One region of the Scandinavium sp. M-37 genome, then DNA from elsewhere that is predicted to be linked to it. Evidence: predicted binding sites of a transcription regulator. Region 1 holds the regulator's gene; each other region holds the start of a gene.
What was found. The regulator Fur, encoded in region 1, represses iron uptake genes when iron is present. The targets are predictions, from matches to a motif close to ATAATAATGAGAACNACTATCAA.

Region 1 (5,427 bases):
TATCAAGCAGGGCTATGCTGAGCCTTCGCTGAAAGCCGCTGAAGTGGGCAAAGCGCATCAGTTCGAACGTGAGGGTTACTTCTGCCTCGACAGCCGTTATACCACCGCTGAGAAGCTGGTGTTTAACCGCACCGTGGGTCTGCGTGATACCTGGGCGAAAGCGGGCGAGTAACCGTTCCGTTATCGCAAAATGAAGAAGCGTCGCCCTGAGCGGCGCTTTTTTTATGTCATTTTCGTGATGCGAAATAATATCATTTCGATCTATGAAACACCGCCTCTGCCTTGTTACATTTTCAACTGACGTTATTCTCTAATTCGTTGTAAAACCCCAGCCTAATGCACCTTGCGGCATCTCCTTTAAAAACGCAACTTTGTAACAAAACGCAATCAAATATGTGCGCCCTGTCATAATCTTGTGCTTTCGTGCGGAAAAAGGATTGATAATTCGCGTCGCGAAAAATAGTCTACCGACATAGCGTTAGGACATTTCTGCCTCGCTACTTTTTTGCAGTACTTATTTTTATCGCTGTTCACCTTTGTGAGCGCGTTTTTAAAAGTCAAAGAGGATATACACATGCGTACGTTCAGTGGCAAACGTAGTACGCTGGCGCTGGCTATTGCCGGGGTCACCGCAATGTCGGGCTGGATTGCAGTTCCGCAAGCCAGTGCAGCAGGATTCGTAGACGATTCAACCTTAACCGGCGGTGTCTATTACTGGCAACGTGAACGTGACCGTAAAGACGTCACCGACGGCGACAAGTACAAAACCAACCTTTCCCATTCCACCTGGAACGCTAACCTCGACTTCCAGTCTGGCTATGCCGCCGATTTTATCGGCCTTGATATTGCTGCTTTCACCGCTATTGAAATGGCGGAGTCATCAGAAAGCGGACACCCAAACGAAATTGCATTCTCATCCATTAATAAAGGTTACGACGAAGATTACTCTGGCGATAAGAGTGGAATCAGCCTTTATAAAGCTGCCGCGAAATTCAAACTGGGCCCAACCTGGGCGCGAGCAGGTTATATTCAGCCAACCGGGCAAACGCTTTTAGCGCCGCACTGGAGCTTTATGCCAGGTACGTATCAAGGGGCAGAAGCCGGGGCTAACTTTGATTACGGTGATGCAGGCGCGTTGAGTTTCTCCTATATGTGGACCAACGAATACAAGGCTCCATGGCACCTCGAAACAGATCATTTTTATCAGAACGATAAGAAGACCAAAGTTGAGTATCTGCACTCCATTGGTGCTAAGTATGATTTCAAAAATGACTTGGTGCTGGAAGCGGCATTTGGTCAGGCAGAAGGCTTTATGGATCAGTACTTCGCCAAAGCCAGCTACAAATTTGATGTCGCCGGTGCACCACTCTCGACCAGCTACCAATTCTATGGGGCGCGTGACACCGTTGAGAGCAACACCATTAACGATATCTACGACGGCACCGCGTGGTTACAGGCACTGACCTTCGGCTATAAAGTGGCTGACGTGGTTGACCTGCGCCTTGAAGGGACGTGGGTAAAAGCAGAAGGCCAGCAGGGTTACTTCCTCCAGCGTATGACCCCGACCTATGCCTCCTCCAACGGTCGTCTCGATATCTGGTGGGATAACCGCTCAGACTTCAACGCCAACGGCGAAAAAGCGGTGTTCTTCGGTGCGATGTATGACCTGAAAAATTGGGATATGCCGGGCTGGGCCGTCGGTGCATCTTACGTGTATGCCTGGGATGCCAAACCGGCAGACTGGTATATCAACAGCGCGGGTCAGCGTGAAGACAACGCCTCGAACAAAATCAAAGAGTCTTCTTACAGCTTTGATGCGATGTACACCGTGCAGGAAGGCCGTGCGAAAGGCACGCTGTTCAAACTGCACTTCACTCAATACGACAACCACTCCGACATCCCAAGCTGGGGCGGTGGTTACGGCAACATCTTCCAGGATGAGCGTGACGTGAAGTTCATCGTTATCGCCCCGTTCACTATCTTCTGACACGCGTGCGGCAGGGTAAACCTGCCGCGCATTGATAAGGCCGTATCATGAAAAAATTGATTCTTATCGCCGTTATGGCTTCCGGGCTGGTGGCCTGCGCACAGCCATCTCCCGCACCACAAGAAGACAGCAAGCTGAAAGATGCCTACAGCGCCTGTATCAATACCGCTGAAGGAAATCCGGATAAAATTGACGCCTGCCAGAGCGTGCTTAACGTGCTGAAAACTGACAAGACCCATCAGCAGTTTGCGAATCAGGAAAGTGTACGCGTACTGGATTACCAGAATTGTATTCTGGCGACGCGGACCGGCAACGATCAGGCAGTCAAAGCCCGTTGTGATCAGGTGTGGAAAGAGATTCGCAGTAACAATACGCCTAAGCCGTAACCCTCGACGGTTGGCGCTATTGCCCCAATGTTATGCCAAAAATGCCAATAAAAAAGCCAACCGTCAGGTTGGCTTTTACTTTTCTGGGGGGCCGATTATTTCTCGGCACCGTCATGTGCGTGCTCATCTTCACGGCAGTCGCCTTCTGCGCAATGGCCATAAAGATAAAGACTGTGGTTGGTCAGACGAATGCCGTGTTTGGTGGCAATTTCGCGCTGACGCGCTTCGATAGAGTCATCACTGAATTCGATAACCTTGCCACAGTCGAGGCAGATCAGGTGATCGTGGTGATGCTGTTGGGTCAATTCGAAAACAGATTTACCGCCTTCGAAATTGTGGCGGGTGACAATCCCGGCATCGTCGAACTGGTTCAGAACGCGATACACCGTTGCCAGACCAATTTCTTCGCCCATGTCGATGAGGCGTTTATAAAGGTCTTCCGCACTGACATGGTGATTGTCAGGCTCCTGAAGCACTTCCAGAATTTTCAATCGAGGAAGCGTGACTTTCAGGCCTGCTTTCTTTAATGCGGTATTGTTGTCAGTCATGCGGAATCAGTCCTGTTGCTAGGCGATACACTTCCTTATAGGAAGTATTACTAAGAATGAATTCAGGATAATGCGTCTCATTATAGGACTGCGGTGCCTAAATGAAAACTGCAAACCCTGAGCAAAGTATGCTTTTCAGAAACGAGGCATCATCTGCAAAGCGAAACATCCGACCTCGTCAAAACAGAAGACATTGTACAGATATGTGCTCAAAAGTTAAAAATTTGTAGCGATTAATTTGATTGCTTATAACTATTAATTTTACGCAATCTATCGATTTGTTCATCAATCATACGGCGCAACGCAGGCGCTGCGCCGTGACATCATCAGGCGTTCTTGATCTCTTCCAGGTGCAGCTCTTCAGAGATTTGTTTTACCCACTTCTGAACGCGTTCAGCGGTCAGTTCAGGCTGGCGATCTTCATCAATGGCCAGACCAACAAAATGGTTGTCATCGGCCAGACCTTTAGAGGCTTCGAAATGGTAGCCTTCGGTTGGCCAGTGACCGACAATGGTCGCGCCGCGCGGTTCGATGATGTCGCGGATGGTGCCCAGCGCATCACAGAAATATTCTGCGTAGTCTTCCTGATCGCCACAGCCAAACAGGGCCACCAGTTTGCCGTTGAAGTCTACCTCTTCCAGCGTCGGGAAGAAGTCGTCCCAGTCACACTGTGCTTCACCGTAGTACCAGGTTGGGATACCCAGCAGCAGAATGTCGAAACCTTCGAGGTCTTCTTTACTGCTCTTGGCAATGTCATGCACCTCGGCAACGTCTTTGCCCAGCTGCTTCTGGATCATCTTCGCAATATTTTCGGTGTTACCGGTGTCGCTGCCGAAAAAAATACCTGTGATTGCCATGAGTAAAATAACCTCTTGAAACGTAATGAAATGATGGTGGAATGTTGCCCACAGATAAAGGCAATGATAGCAGGAGGAGAAGTGCGCGGGAACTGCAATTGCGCCGTACTGCACTCACTGCTAAATGAAAGTGAAAGATTTCGTGTTTTCAGTCACGTTCCTGGCCGTGTAACGCAGCCAGTTGTTGCATCAGTATCTCTTCGATAAGCTCGCTGCGGCTCATGTTTCTGGCATCCGCCAGCTCATTGAGTGCGTCAACGGCATCGTTATTGAGCTTAAGCTCAACGCGTTTGAGACCGTTGCTTTTGTCGCGTTTCAGCTGATTACGCTTATTAATGCGTAACTGTTCGTCGCGTGAGAGCGGATTGGTTTTCGGCCTTCCCGGGCGACGCTCGTTTGCGAACAAATCTAATGTCGTTCGGTCCGTTTGTTCTTTTGCCATGATTCAGAGTGACTTCGGGGAAACAAGCCGCCAGACGACAGGCCCGGCGCAGATAGCGCGCAATCATACATGAGCGAAACCCACACGCCAACGCCGGGAGCCACAATGGCGCTTGCTTGCTCGGATTTTAATCATTCCGCCAGGTAGCGACGGATAGCGCGGAGTACCGCATCCGGTTTTTCAGCATGAACCCAGTGTCCAGCCCCGGCAATCACGTGCGCTCGCGCCTGTGGGAACTGCGCTAACAGGGCGTCGCGGTACGCGTTGGTGACATAAGGCGAATTGCCGCCAGCAATAAACAGGGCAGGGTGGTCCCATGCGGGAATCGGTTCCCAACCGACGATGTGCTCATACTGATCCCACAATGCGGGCACGTTGAAGCGCCATTCGCCGTCGACAAAAGATTTCAACAGGAACTGAATCACGCCTTCTTCATTAATATGCTTGCGCATAACCTCTGCCGCCTGCTGACGGTTTGAGACAGCGGCTTCGGTCACCGCGTTGATGGCCGCAAAGATTTCATCGTGACGACGCACCTGATAATTCACCGGAGCAATATCTATCGCCACCCATTTTCCGACGCGTTCTGGCGCCAGGGCAGTAAACGCCATCACCGCTTTCCCGCCCATGGAATGGCCGATCAACGTGGCTTTTTCAATGCCGTTGGCATCGAGCGTGTCGAGAAGATCCTGCGCCATCGCCGGATAGGTCATTTCCGCGGATCGCGGGGAAAGGCCGTGGTTACGCATGTCGACTTGCAGAATATCGTGGTCGACAACCAGATCCCTCGCGAGGATCCCGAGGTTATCCAGGCTACCGAAAAGGCCGTGAACCAGGACGATGGGAGAATTAGTGTGCAGGTTTTGTGCAGTTTGCGCTCGGCTGTTTAATTTCATGGCAAAGTTCTTTTTTTCGCTACGTCGGGTTAGGGTATCATGTTGAGCATTCTGCCGCCCGGCTGCAACACTCAGTAGTCGTCTGAGTTTTTGCCGACACGCTATCCGCTGTTGGGTTTTGTCCTTATAATCCCAACGACTTGTATTCAGAAAAGATATCTCACTGGATTAAGATGAAAACGATCGAAGTTGATGACGAACTCTACGGCTTTATTGCCAGCCACACTAAGCACATTGGCGAGAGCGCATCCGACATTTTACGGCGTATGCTGAAAATTTCTGCCGTACCACAAGCTGCAGCAACCGTAGCC
Region 2 (5,427 bases), on a different contig from region 1:
ATGCTTCGACAAAGCGCCTGAAAGGAGAAACCCGTCCGGTGAACCCGCTCGACCAGCGCATGATTGTGCTTGGTGCGCTGGAATCCGTCGACTGGGTGGTCTCGTTTGAAGAGGATACGCCGCAGCGTCTGATCGCCGGAATTCTGCCGGATCTGCTGGTAAAAGGTGGCGATTATAAGCCGGATCAAATTGCGGGTAGCGAGGAAGTCTGGGCCAACGGTGGGGAAGTGATGGTGCTGAACTTTGAAGATGGCTGTTCAACCACCAACATCATCAAGCGTATTCAGAAAGACAGCAGCAAGTAACGTAGCGACTGCCTGTTGTAAGCCCGGTACGCGCCAGCGCCACCGGGCAATTCTGTATTACTCGTCTACCGGCGGAATGGCAGGAGCAGGCGTGGCGGCAGTAGAGCGGCTTTCCAGGTCGCTGATTCGCTGTTCCAGCAGTGCCAGCTTTTCCCGGGTGCGCAGCAGCACCTGAGTCTGCACGTCGAACTCTTCGCGGCTGACCAGATCCAGACGCGTCAGCTGAGATTGCAGCACCTGGCGGATTTTCTTCTCAACGTCATCACCAAAATCACGCAGGCCTTTCGGCATTGACTCGTGAACCTGGCGGGCGATCTGTTCAATTTTCTTCGGATCAATCATTACGGTTTCCCTGATCTGGTCGGTTTTACAGCTTATTGTAGTGCCTTATGCCGGGCCTATAAACCAGAAATGTTTGAAGCTTATGCATTGCCGCCAATAATCATTAGCGTTATAGTTATCTCGCTTATTCTCAGGGCGGGGCGAAATTCCCCACCGGCGGTAAATCAACTCAGGTTGAAAGCCCGCGAGCGCTTCAGACGCCAGTCTGAAGGTCAGCAGATCCGGTGTAATTCCGGGGCCGACGGTTAGAGTCCGGATGGGAGAGAGTAACGATCCACGGGCACGGCCCGCTCACGTTATTTTTTTGCCGCTTTGTCGGTACTCCTAAGACTGCCCTGATTCTGGTAACCATAATTTTAATGAGGTCTTTTACCATGAATCAGACGCTACTTTCCTCTTTTGGTACTGCATTCGAACGCGTTGAACACGCGTTATCCGCGCTGCGCGAAGGTCGCGGAGTGATGGTGCTCGACGATGAAAACCGCGAAAACGAAGGCGATATGATCTTTGCCGCCGAAACCATGACCGTTGAGCAGATGGCACTGACCATTCGCCACGGCAGCGGCATCGTGTGCCTGTGCATCAACGAAGAACGCCGTAAGCAGCTCGACCTGCCGATGATGGTGGAAAACAACACCAGCGCCTTCGGCACCGGTTTTACCGTGACTATCGAAGCCGCACACGGCGTGACCACCGGCGTATCTGCCGCTGACCGCGTGACCACCGTCCGCGCCGCCATTGCCGATGGCGCGAAGCCGTCTGACCTGCATCGTCCGGGCCACGTGTTCCCACTGCGTGCGCAGGCGGGTGGCGTGCTGACGCGCGGCGGTCATACCGAAGCGACTATCGATCTGGTGACCCTGGCAGGCTTCAAACCTGCGGGCGTCCTGTGTGAGCTGACCAATGACGACGGCACCATGGCGCGTGCGCCGGAGTGCATCAAGTTTGCTCAGGAACACAACATGCCAGTCGTGACCATCGAAGACCTGGTGGAATACCGCCAAAAGCATGAGCGTAAGGCCAGCTAAGCTTGTCTGACGTGAAATGAACAACGCCGGGAGATTCCCGGCGTTTTGTTATCTGGCAGAGCGTAACCTCAAGCGAATCCCATCGACTGGAGCAGCACCAGGCTGAGCCCCATCACCGACATCCCGCACAGTACGCCGTAGCTTGGGTTGTTATGCGGATCGATCTCTTTTGCCAGCGGCATCAGTTCATCCACCGACAGCGCCACCATAATCCCGGCAACCGCCGCCATAATAGCCGCCATCACCACCGGGGACACCAGCGAGCCGAGAATTAGCCACGCCAGTACGCCACCAAGAATTTCGGCCATTCCGGAAATCCCGGCCCAGAAAATGGCTTTGCGTTTTGAGCCCGTCGCGGCATAGACCGGCCCGGCGACCGCCAGTCCTTCAGGAATATTGTGCAACGCCACCGCCAGCGCAATGCCAAACCCTAACTCCAGATTACTGCTGGCTGTCACGTAGGTGGCCACGCCTTCCGGGAAGTTGTGCAGGCTGATGCCGAGCGTCAGTAACATGGCGGTCCGGCGCAGGTTACGCGGCATCACCGCTTTATCACCCTGCATTAAATCTTGCGGGTGGGCGTGCGGTAACAGGCGATCGAGACCGAAATAGCCCAGCAGGCCGACCACAAACATGCCGTAGCCGAGAACCGGAGACATGCCTTCAGTGCCGAGGGCGGCAGGCAGCATCTCCATTAAGGAAATCAGCAGCATAATGCCCGCGGCAAAGCCCAGCGAGAACGCGAGCACGCGGTTGGAGGGCTTTTGGCCAATAACGCCGAGGACAGCCCCAATGAAGGTGGCCCCACCAGCGAGCAAGGTCAGGATCAAAGGTACTGACATGAAAACTCCTTCATGATAATGATTATCATTTATAGTAAAGATCTCTTTCCCCGAAAGCGAGAGGGGAAATCGCGCTTTTACGTGTCCTTACATTCAAATTTCCTGATGATCTTCATCACCGTTATCTGAGTTCTTCGGGTTCAGAAAGCGCGTAATGTAGAGCCATCAAATCGACTGTTCCTGTAAGGATATCACCATGTCTTCTTCCCGTATGCCAGCGCTGTTTTTAGGTCACGGTAGTCCGATGAACGTGCTGGAGGATAACGTGTACACCCGCGCCTGGCAGCAACTCGGGACCACGCTGCCGCGCCCGAAAGCGATCGTCGCGATTTCCGCGCACTGGTTTACTCGCGGGACGGGTGTGACGGCGATGGAAGCACCGAAAACGATCCACGACTTCGGTGGTTTTCCGCAGGCGTTGTACGACACGCATTATCCGGCGCCGGGTTCGCCTGAGCTGGCACAGCGTCTGGTTGAGCTGCTGGCCCCGGTGCCGGTTACGCTCGATAAAGAAGCCTGGGGTTTCGACCACGGCTCATGGGGCGTATTAATCAAGATGTACCCAGAGGCCGATATCCCGATGGTACAGCTCAGTATCGACAGCACCAAACCACCCGCCTGGCATATGGAAATGGGGCGCAAGCTGGCTTCGCTGCGTGATGAAGGCATCATGCTGGTGGCGAGCGGGAATGTGGTTCACAACCTGCGTACCGCGCGCTGGCATGGTGAAAATACGCCGTATCCGTGGGCGACATCATTCAACGAATTTGTGATAGAGAATCTTCGCTGGCAAGGGCCGACAGAGGATCACCCGCTGGTGAACTATCTTGATCACGAAGGCGGGGCGCTGTCTAACCCGACGGCGGATCACTATCTGCCGTTGTTGTATGTGTTAGGCGCATGGGATGGCAAAGAGCCGATTACGCTGCCGACCGATGGCATCGAAATGGGCAGTTTGAGCATGTTATCGGTACAGATAGGTTAAAACCTGGTGACGCTGACGCGTAGGCCCGGCGGAAAGGTGCCGCCGCCGGGCAAAAAATTACTCGACAAAGATATGCGGATAGAAACGTGACAGATCCTGGGTGATCAACGCCCGGTCTTCACGGATACCGATCCCGGCGGGTTGATCGTTGATCAACCAGCTGCCGATCAGCGTATAGCTGTCGCCAAACTTCGGCAGTTCATAGAACTGCTGGACGATCATCCCTTCTTCACCGTAAGGCCCTTCCACCGCTTCCAGCACTTTACCATTTTCAACGATCGACACATTGGCGCCTTCACGAGAGAAAATCGGCTTGATGACGTACTTATCCATTGGCGGATAGTTATCTTCGGCGAAATAAGCAGGCAGCAGATTCGGGTGATCCGGGAACATTTCCCACAGCATCGGCAGCAAGGCTTTGTTAGAGATAATGCTTTTCCACGCCGGTTCCAGCCAGCGCACGCCAGCATCTTCCAGCTTGGTGGAGAAAATCTCGCGCAGCATGTATTCCCACGGATACAGCTTGAACAGGTTGCCGATAACCTGATCCTGCAGATCGGTAAACTGTCCTTTTTCGCCAAGCCCGATATCTTCGATATACAAGAACTCGCTCGCCACACCCGCTTCATTGGCGCAGTCTTGCAGATACTGTACCGTGCCACGGTCTTCGGTTGTGTCGCGACAGCAGGCGAAATGCAGCAGGCCAAAACCGTGCTGTTCGCGCAGTTCAGCGAAGCGTTCAATCAGCTTTTCTTGCAGGCTGTTGAACTGATCGCTGCCTGCGGGCAGGTTGCCCGCGTTCTGCTGATCTTCGAGCCAGATCCACTGGAAAAACGCCGCTTCGTACAGTGAGGTTGGCGTATCGGCATTATTTTCCAGCAGCTTAGGGTCGCCTTTACCGTCCCACGCCAGATCGAGGCGCGAATAGAGCGAAGGCTGCTGAGTTTGCCATGACTGGCGCACGAAGCTCCAGGTGTGTTTTGGAATGCGGAATTTGGTCAACAGCTCATCGCTGGCGACCACGCGTTCAACCACCTTCAGGCACATCTGGTGCAGCTCAGCCGTCACCTCTTCCAGCTTTTCGACCTGGCCGAGGGTCAGTTTGTAATAGGCATCTTCACACCAGTACGGTTCGCCATACAGGGTGTGAAAATTGAAGCCATATTCAGTGGCTTTTTCGCGCCAGTCCGGGCGCTCAACGATACTGACTCTTTCCATGATAATCAGCCGCCCATAGAACGGGTTGACGTGCCAGCGGCACTGCGCTGCATGGTGGATTGTTTCGCGACCGATTCACCAAAGCCGCCGCGAGTCACGGTGCTGGTGGTGGCCGGTTTCGGTGCCATCGCGGTTTTCGGTACGGTGGTTGTACGGCCCGATTGGGCGGCGCCGTAACCTTTGCCGCTGGCGTCGGTGTATTGACCATACGCCGGGCTAGCTGGGTTTTTCGAGCTGAACAGCGGCTGCTGCTGGAAGCCCCCGCTCATCATACGGCCCATCATGTAGCCTGCCATCAACGGCATCCAGAAGCTGCCGCTGCTTTGCGCCTGCGCCTGGTTTTCCGGGGCCATGCCTGCCTGAGCAGGTGCCTGCTGGCACTGGCCTTCACCGAATTCGGCCACGCAGTCTTCACGGCTGGCGTATTTCGGCGCGGTGCGCTCGGCTTCTTTCAGAGCGTTGTTGTAGGAGGCGGTACATTCGGCGCTTTTGCCTGGGTTCGCGCTCGAACAGTCGTCGGCGTTTTGATACATCGACACCGTTTCGTCAGATTTTTCACAGCCGGAAAGCATAAATACGGCGGTGATCGCCAGCGCGACAGGCGTCAGATGGCGTGCGCCCCAGTTCTTGCGGAACGAAGCGTGATTAATTGTTTTTGTCCGTTTCATTATCTTTCATCCTGGACCCAGTGGTAGCGCTCAGGATAG
Region 3 (5,427 bases), on a different contig from region 1:
CGCCAGCAGACCGTGGCGGTCAAACATGCAGGTGGCGCGTTCGTGGTATTTGGTCGGTAATTGCGCCAGCCAGCCTTTCACCGTTTTGGTGTTGCCCAGCCAGCGGCCCTGAATATAGCTCAGCCAGCAGCCCAGACTGGCGGCAGCGGTCAGAATCGCCAGCGTCGGAACAAAATCCATCACGCCTTTGGCGATCAGCGCCCCGGCGAGCAGCAACAGGCTATCGCCCGGCAAGAACGACGCCGGAAGCAGACCATTTTCTAAAAATAGCGTCGCAAACATGACCAGATACACCACGCCTACGACGTGGGGATCGGCCAGTGCGGCGAAATCATGCTGCCAGAGTGCGGCGGCAATGTGCTGGATAACAACCATGGACTTTCCTGTGGACTAACATTTTCTGAGTATTGTACTCCTGAATCGCCCGGGATGCCTTGATCCCAGGCGCAACAATGCAGGCAGTTTTAGCGGGACTGTCTGAAATTGTGTCCATCGGATGCCACTTTACACGATGCGTTCAAAACCTGCCGACAAATCCTGGAGAAGATCGTCAACATTCTCTAAACCAACGTGCAGACGAATCAGCGTCCCGCTGAAGTCAGGCTTGCCGTCAGGGCGGATTTCTGCGAGTTGCTCCGGCTGGGTCGGCAGAATTAACGACTCATAGCCGCCCCAGGAGTAAGCCATGCTGAACAGCGTAAAGTTGTCGAGATAGGCCGCCAGTTCGCTGTCGGTAAGCCGTTTTTTCAGAATGAATGAGAACAGACCGCTGCTGCCCGTAAAGTCTCGTTTCCAGAACTCGTGTCCTTTACTGCCCGGCAGGGCTGGGTGATTGACCCGCTCAACCTGTGGATGCTGTGCCAGCCATTCGGCAATTTTAACGCTACTGTCGTGATGCTGACGCAGACGGACCCCGAGAGTACGCAGACCACGGCTGGTCATATAGGCGGTGTCGGCATCAACCATCTGGCCCATCAGATAGGCATTCTCACGCAGCTGATCCCAGCAGCGGGCGTTGGCGACGGCGGTGCCGATCATGCCATCGGAATGGCCAATCAGGTATTTGGTGGCCGCCTGAATGGAGATATCGATATCGAACTCGAGCGCCTTGAACAGCACGCCCGCCGCCCAGGTGTTGTCGATCATAATGACGGCGTCCGGGGCCACGCGGCGAACCGCGCTGACGATGGCGGGCACATCATGCACTTCCATGGTGATCGAGCCCGGTGATTCCAGGAACACCACTTTAGTATTCGGCTGGATCAAATCGGCAATCCCGGCCCCAATCATGGGATCGAACCAGCCGGTCGTGACCCCGAGTTTTTTAAGAATTTTGGTGCTGAAATCCTGGCTCGGTTCATAGGCGCTGTTGGTCATCAGCACATGATCGCCCTGTTCAACAAATGCCAGAATCGTGTTCGCCACCGCCGCCGCACCGCACGGGAACAGAGCGCAACCGGCTCCCCCTTCCAGTTCGCACATGGCTTCCTGCAACGAGAAATGGGTCAGCGTCCCGCGACGCCCGTAAAACAACTCACCTTTGGCGCGATTGCGGGTGGCGTGCTTCTTTGCTTCCACAGTGTCGAAAACCAGGGAGGACGCGCGCTGGATAACGCTGTTCACCGATCCCTGAGTGAATTTTTTACTCCGGCCAGCGTTCACCAGCACGGTATCAAGTTGTTTGTTGGACATGTTCTATCTACCTGTTTTTATACGTCTGGACGTCTAAACTAGCATGATTGTTCGGGGATGTACGACACCCAACGAGATTAAGCAGAAAATTTTGCCGGAACGCGTCAAAGCGCCTTTTTTACTGCGTCAGCGCAAGGAAACGTAGCGATGATTGCGTCAATATGTAAATAGTAATGAGAACGACTATCAATTCGACGTCGTTTTGATATGATTACGAGCAGATTTTGTGATTTAGATCCTGGAGAAACAGAGTGGGTAATAATTTGATGCAGGCGGATCTCTCCGTTTGGGGTATGTATCATCATGCCGACATCGTGGTTAAGGTAGTTATGATCGGCCTGATTCTGGCATCGGTCGTCACCTGGGCAATCTTCTTCAGTAAAAGTACCGAACTGCTGTCGCAAAAGCGCCGCCTCAAGCGTGAGCAGCAGCTGTTGGGCGAAGCCCGCTCTCTGAACCAGGCCAGCGACATTGCCGCAGCCTTCCCGGCGAAAAGCCTCAGCCTCCAACTGCTGAACGAAGCGCAGAACGAGCTGGAACTCTCCGAAGGTGCTGAAGATAACGAAGGCATTAAAGAGCGTACCGGTTTCCGTCTGGAGCGCCGCGTGGCGGCCGCCGGTCGTCACATGGGCCGGGGGAACGGTTATCTGGCAACTATCGGGGCGATTTCACCGTTTATCGGCCTGTTTGGCACCGTATGGGGCATCATGAACAGCTTCATCGGCATCGCCCAGACCCAGACGACGAACCTCGCCGTCGTGGCACCGGGCATCGCCGAAGCGCTGCTGGCGACCGCTATCGGCCTGTTCGCCGCGATCCCAGCCGTGGTTATCTACAACATTTTCGCCCGCATGATTGGCAGCCACAAAGCGCTGCTCGGTGATGTCGCGGCGCAGGTTCTGCTGCTGCAAAGCCGTGATCTTGACCTCAACAACAGCGGCGCTCAGCCGGTGCGTACCGCGCAGAAACTGCGGGTAGGGTGATAGCCAATGGCAATGCGTCTTAACGAAAATCTGGACGATAACGGCGAAATGCATGAGATCAACGTGACGCCGTTCATCGACGTCATGCTGGTTCTGCTGATTATCTTCATGGTGGCCGCCCCGCTGGCGACCGTAGACGTGAAGGTGAATCTGCCAGCCTCTTCCAGCCAGCCACAGCCGCGCCCGGAGAAACCGGTGTACCTGTCGGTGAAAGCGGACAACAGCATGTTCCTCGGTAACGATCCGGTCACCGAAGAAACGATGGTAAATGCGATTAACGCGCAGACCGAAGGCAAGAAAGACACCACCATCTTCTTCCGGGCGGATAAAACCGTGAACTACGAAACGATGATGAAGGTGATGGATACGCTGCACCAGGCGGGGTATCTGAAAATCGGTCTGGTGGGCGAAGAGCACGCAGCCGCCGCGAAATAATCGGCATCATTACCGCTATAAACAAAGAACCGGCCATGCGCCGGTTTTTTTATGTGCGTTGATTCAGGCTTTCTTCGTTGCTGAGGTGGGGAGAGGCTCCTGAGGCGCGACGATATTGACGCAGGCGGTGCGGCAGTTGCCGTCGGCCAGTTTACGGCTCAGGCGCAGGGTGGCGATTTCGCGCCCCAGTAGGTGTTGATAGCTGGCTTCGATATGCGCGAGAACTTTCTCTTTGAGTTGCGGATTACGGCTGATTACCTCGGCCAGCGCTGCGCCGTAAATTTCCTCTTTCACCTGGAAAGCGTAAATCTCGCGGCGGTACTGCCATTTCATGCGTACCAGCGCGGCGGGAATCGACACCAGCGCTTTCGCGGTTTCTTCAATTACCGCATTTTTCTCATTTTTCAGTGCCTGAAGATTATGCTTCAGGATCACCGCATCGCTGTTTTTGTCGTCTAAAGTCAAATAAACGTTATTATTATCACCCTCTTTCATTTTACTCAGCCTGAAAGTCGTAAAAAAGAGACGCTGTTTTTTCTTGCGTGATCAAATTAAGCCAAATTTCATTCCCGGCCTCATTTATTTTATCGGTGTACTCGGCAATAATTTGACTTAATTCCTGGTTATCAATTTCCGCTTCCATTTGAAGGTCGTTCAGAACACGGGCATAGGCTTCGATTTTCATGACCCGAAATAGCCTGTCTTTAATATGACGGTCACGCTCTTCCAGCAGCATATTGCGCGACTGACCATGACGTACCGGGGCGGCTAATATATCTGCTTCGAAATTGTCGAGAGTTATCTTGCCCTGAGTTAAATCAGCATTATTTTCTGCTACACCGGGCGCTGACTCTGGGTTTGAGATGTGAAAATGGGCCGGGATCAGTGACTCGGGTATCATGCCTGATGTCCTTTTATTTTCAACAGGATAGGAGAGATAAAGATGTGAGGTTCGTTGACAATATCATGGCGTAAATTTAAAATCAAAAAAAATGGAGTAAACCATGAACAGTATTATCTATTTTGTGATAGCGCTGCTATTACTTACCGTTGTTATTCTTATCGTCATCTCTGGTCTGTTTAAAAATGAGGTGGTGAACGAAAAACCTCAACCACCGCAGGCGAAATTGCTAAGCAAAGAAGAAGGTGAAGACCATTTTTCGGTGCTGATGAATGCGATAACGCCGGTATGGTACTGGCGCGTCAATCATGAATATATTGATTTTCTTCATGCCACCATAAAACGCATGAGTATCACCGAATTAAATGCTACCGCAGGGTTATTTGAGGCCCAGCGACGCTGCAGCGATCTCAATTCGGCGGTGTATAAATATTACGATAATATAAAAAAACGCTGCGTAAATGGCGAAAAGGTCTCGCACGGTGATCTCGACGTGTTGAACCTGCAGCAGTGCTTTCGTGAATTTAGCCTCGACGCCTATCCGTCCCTGGTGGCGCTGGTGTGGCCGGAGTATCAGCGCCCGCATGTGGATCCGCAAGCGTTGTAATCCTCACACCCAACTTAAAAATTTCACAAAAAAATAATCACAAAACGTTATGAATTCTCCAGGTTCTGCCGATAACGAGGTGGATTGTGACGCGTGTCACAATACCCTTGCAACGGCCAGGAGAATTTATGCATTTGCTTCGTAACTTTACCATTCGGATGGTCATGCTGGTCATCCTCGGGATTTTTGGTTTGCTGTGGTCCGGTGTTGGGCTGTACAGCGTGTACTCGCTGTCGAAGGTGGCCGAGGGCAATCAGGTTGACCGGGAACTGGTCACCCAAATGACTCTGCTGAGCCAGGGCAATGACCAGTATTTTCGTTTTGTGACCCGGCTGGGTCGAGCGATGGAGGCCAAAGCGGCGGGCAACGCGGCGGATTTCGCTCCCGCGCAGCAGGCGCTGGATAACATGCGCAGTAAGCTGGAGGCGCTGAAGGCGGTGTCGCCCGGCCCAATGGATACGCAGGTTTCTGCCGACACGATTGCCAACTGGCAGGCGCTGCTCGATAACGGCGTGGCTCGCCAGATGGCACTGGCAGCGCAGGGTTCTGCAGAGGACTATCGCCAGCAGGCCACCAACGTAACGCCTGCCTTAAGTCGCGCCTTCGGTGCCAGCACCGAGAAATTTAACGCCCGCGCCAGCGTCGCGCTGGACAACACGCGCGTGGTGGTCGATCACCTCACGTCGGTCACCCGGACGTTAATCATCAGTGCCGTCATCATCGGCTTGTTACTGCTCCTGTTCTCCGACCGCTATCTGGTGGCGATGCTGGTGAAACCGCTGTCTCGCGTGCAACAACACTTCCGCCTG

Region 2: zupT (zinc transporter ZupT) is a predicted target of Fur. The motif match lies at 2,530-2,552, and genes of this name have one in related genera.
Region 3: exbB (tol-pal system-associated acyl-CoA thioesterase) is a predicted target of Fur. The motif match lies at 1,860-1,882, and genes of this name have one in related genera.

The regions. Positions count from the first base shown of each region.
Region 1 covers NZ_JBIGIN010000007.1:110,853-116,279, reverse strand. Annotated here, with positions in the region: gene glnS (glutamine--tRNA ligase) at 1-172, shown strand, start outside; gene chiP (chitoporin ChiP) at 575-1,987, shown strand; gene chiQ (ChiQ/YbfN family lipoprotein) at 2,035-2,373, shown strand; gene fur (ferric iron uptake transcriptional regulator) at 2,469-2,921, opposite strand; gene fldA (flavodoxin FldA) at 3,248-3,778, opposite strand; gene ybfE (LexA regulated protein) at 3,927-4,220, opposite strand; gene ybfF (esterase) at 4,352-5,116, opposite strand; gene seqA (replication initiation negative regulator SeqA) at 5,290-5,427, shown strand, end outside.
Region 2 covers NZ_JBIGIN010000038.1:7,970-13,396, reverse strand. Annotated here, with positions in the region: gene hldE (bifunctional D-glycero-beta-D-manno-heptose-7-phosphate kinase/D-glycero-beta-D-manno-heptose 1-phosphate adenylyltransferase HldE) at 1-305, shown strand, start outside; gene ubiK (ubiquinone biosynthesis accessory factor UbiK) at 363-647, opposite strand; FMN riboswitch at 770-919, shown strand; gene ribB (3,4-dihydroxy-2-butanone-4-phosphate synthase) at 1,022-1,675, shown strand; gene zupT (zinc transporter ZupT) at 1,744-2,517, opposite strand; gene ygiD (4,5-DOPA dioxygenase extradiol) at 2,714-3,502, shown strand; gene ACG0Z5_RS20420 (glutathionylspermidine synthase family protein) at 3,560-4,720, opposite strand; gene ACG0Z5_RS20415 (DUF1190 family protein) at 4,726-5,388, opposite strand.
Region 3 covers NZ_JBIGIN010000044.1:8,921-14,347, reverse strand. Annotated here, with positions in the region: gene yghB (DedA family general envelope maintenance protein YghB) at 1-375, opposite strand, end outside; gene metC (cystathionine beta-lyase) at 505-1,692, opposite strand; gene exbB (tol-pal system-associated acyl-CoA thioesterase) at 1,944-2,675, shown strand; gene exbD (TonB system transport protein ExbD) at 2,682-3,110, shown strand; gene ACG0Z5_RS21525 (cytoplasmic protein) at 3,174-3,605, opposite strand; gene ACG0Z5_RS21520 (hypothetical protein) at 3,607-4,011, opposite strand; gene ACG0Z5_RS21515 (ESA_00282 family adhesion-associated protein) at 4,115-4,618, shown strand; gene ACG0Z5_RS21510 (methyl-accepting chemotaxis protein) at 4,747-5,427, shown strand, end outside.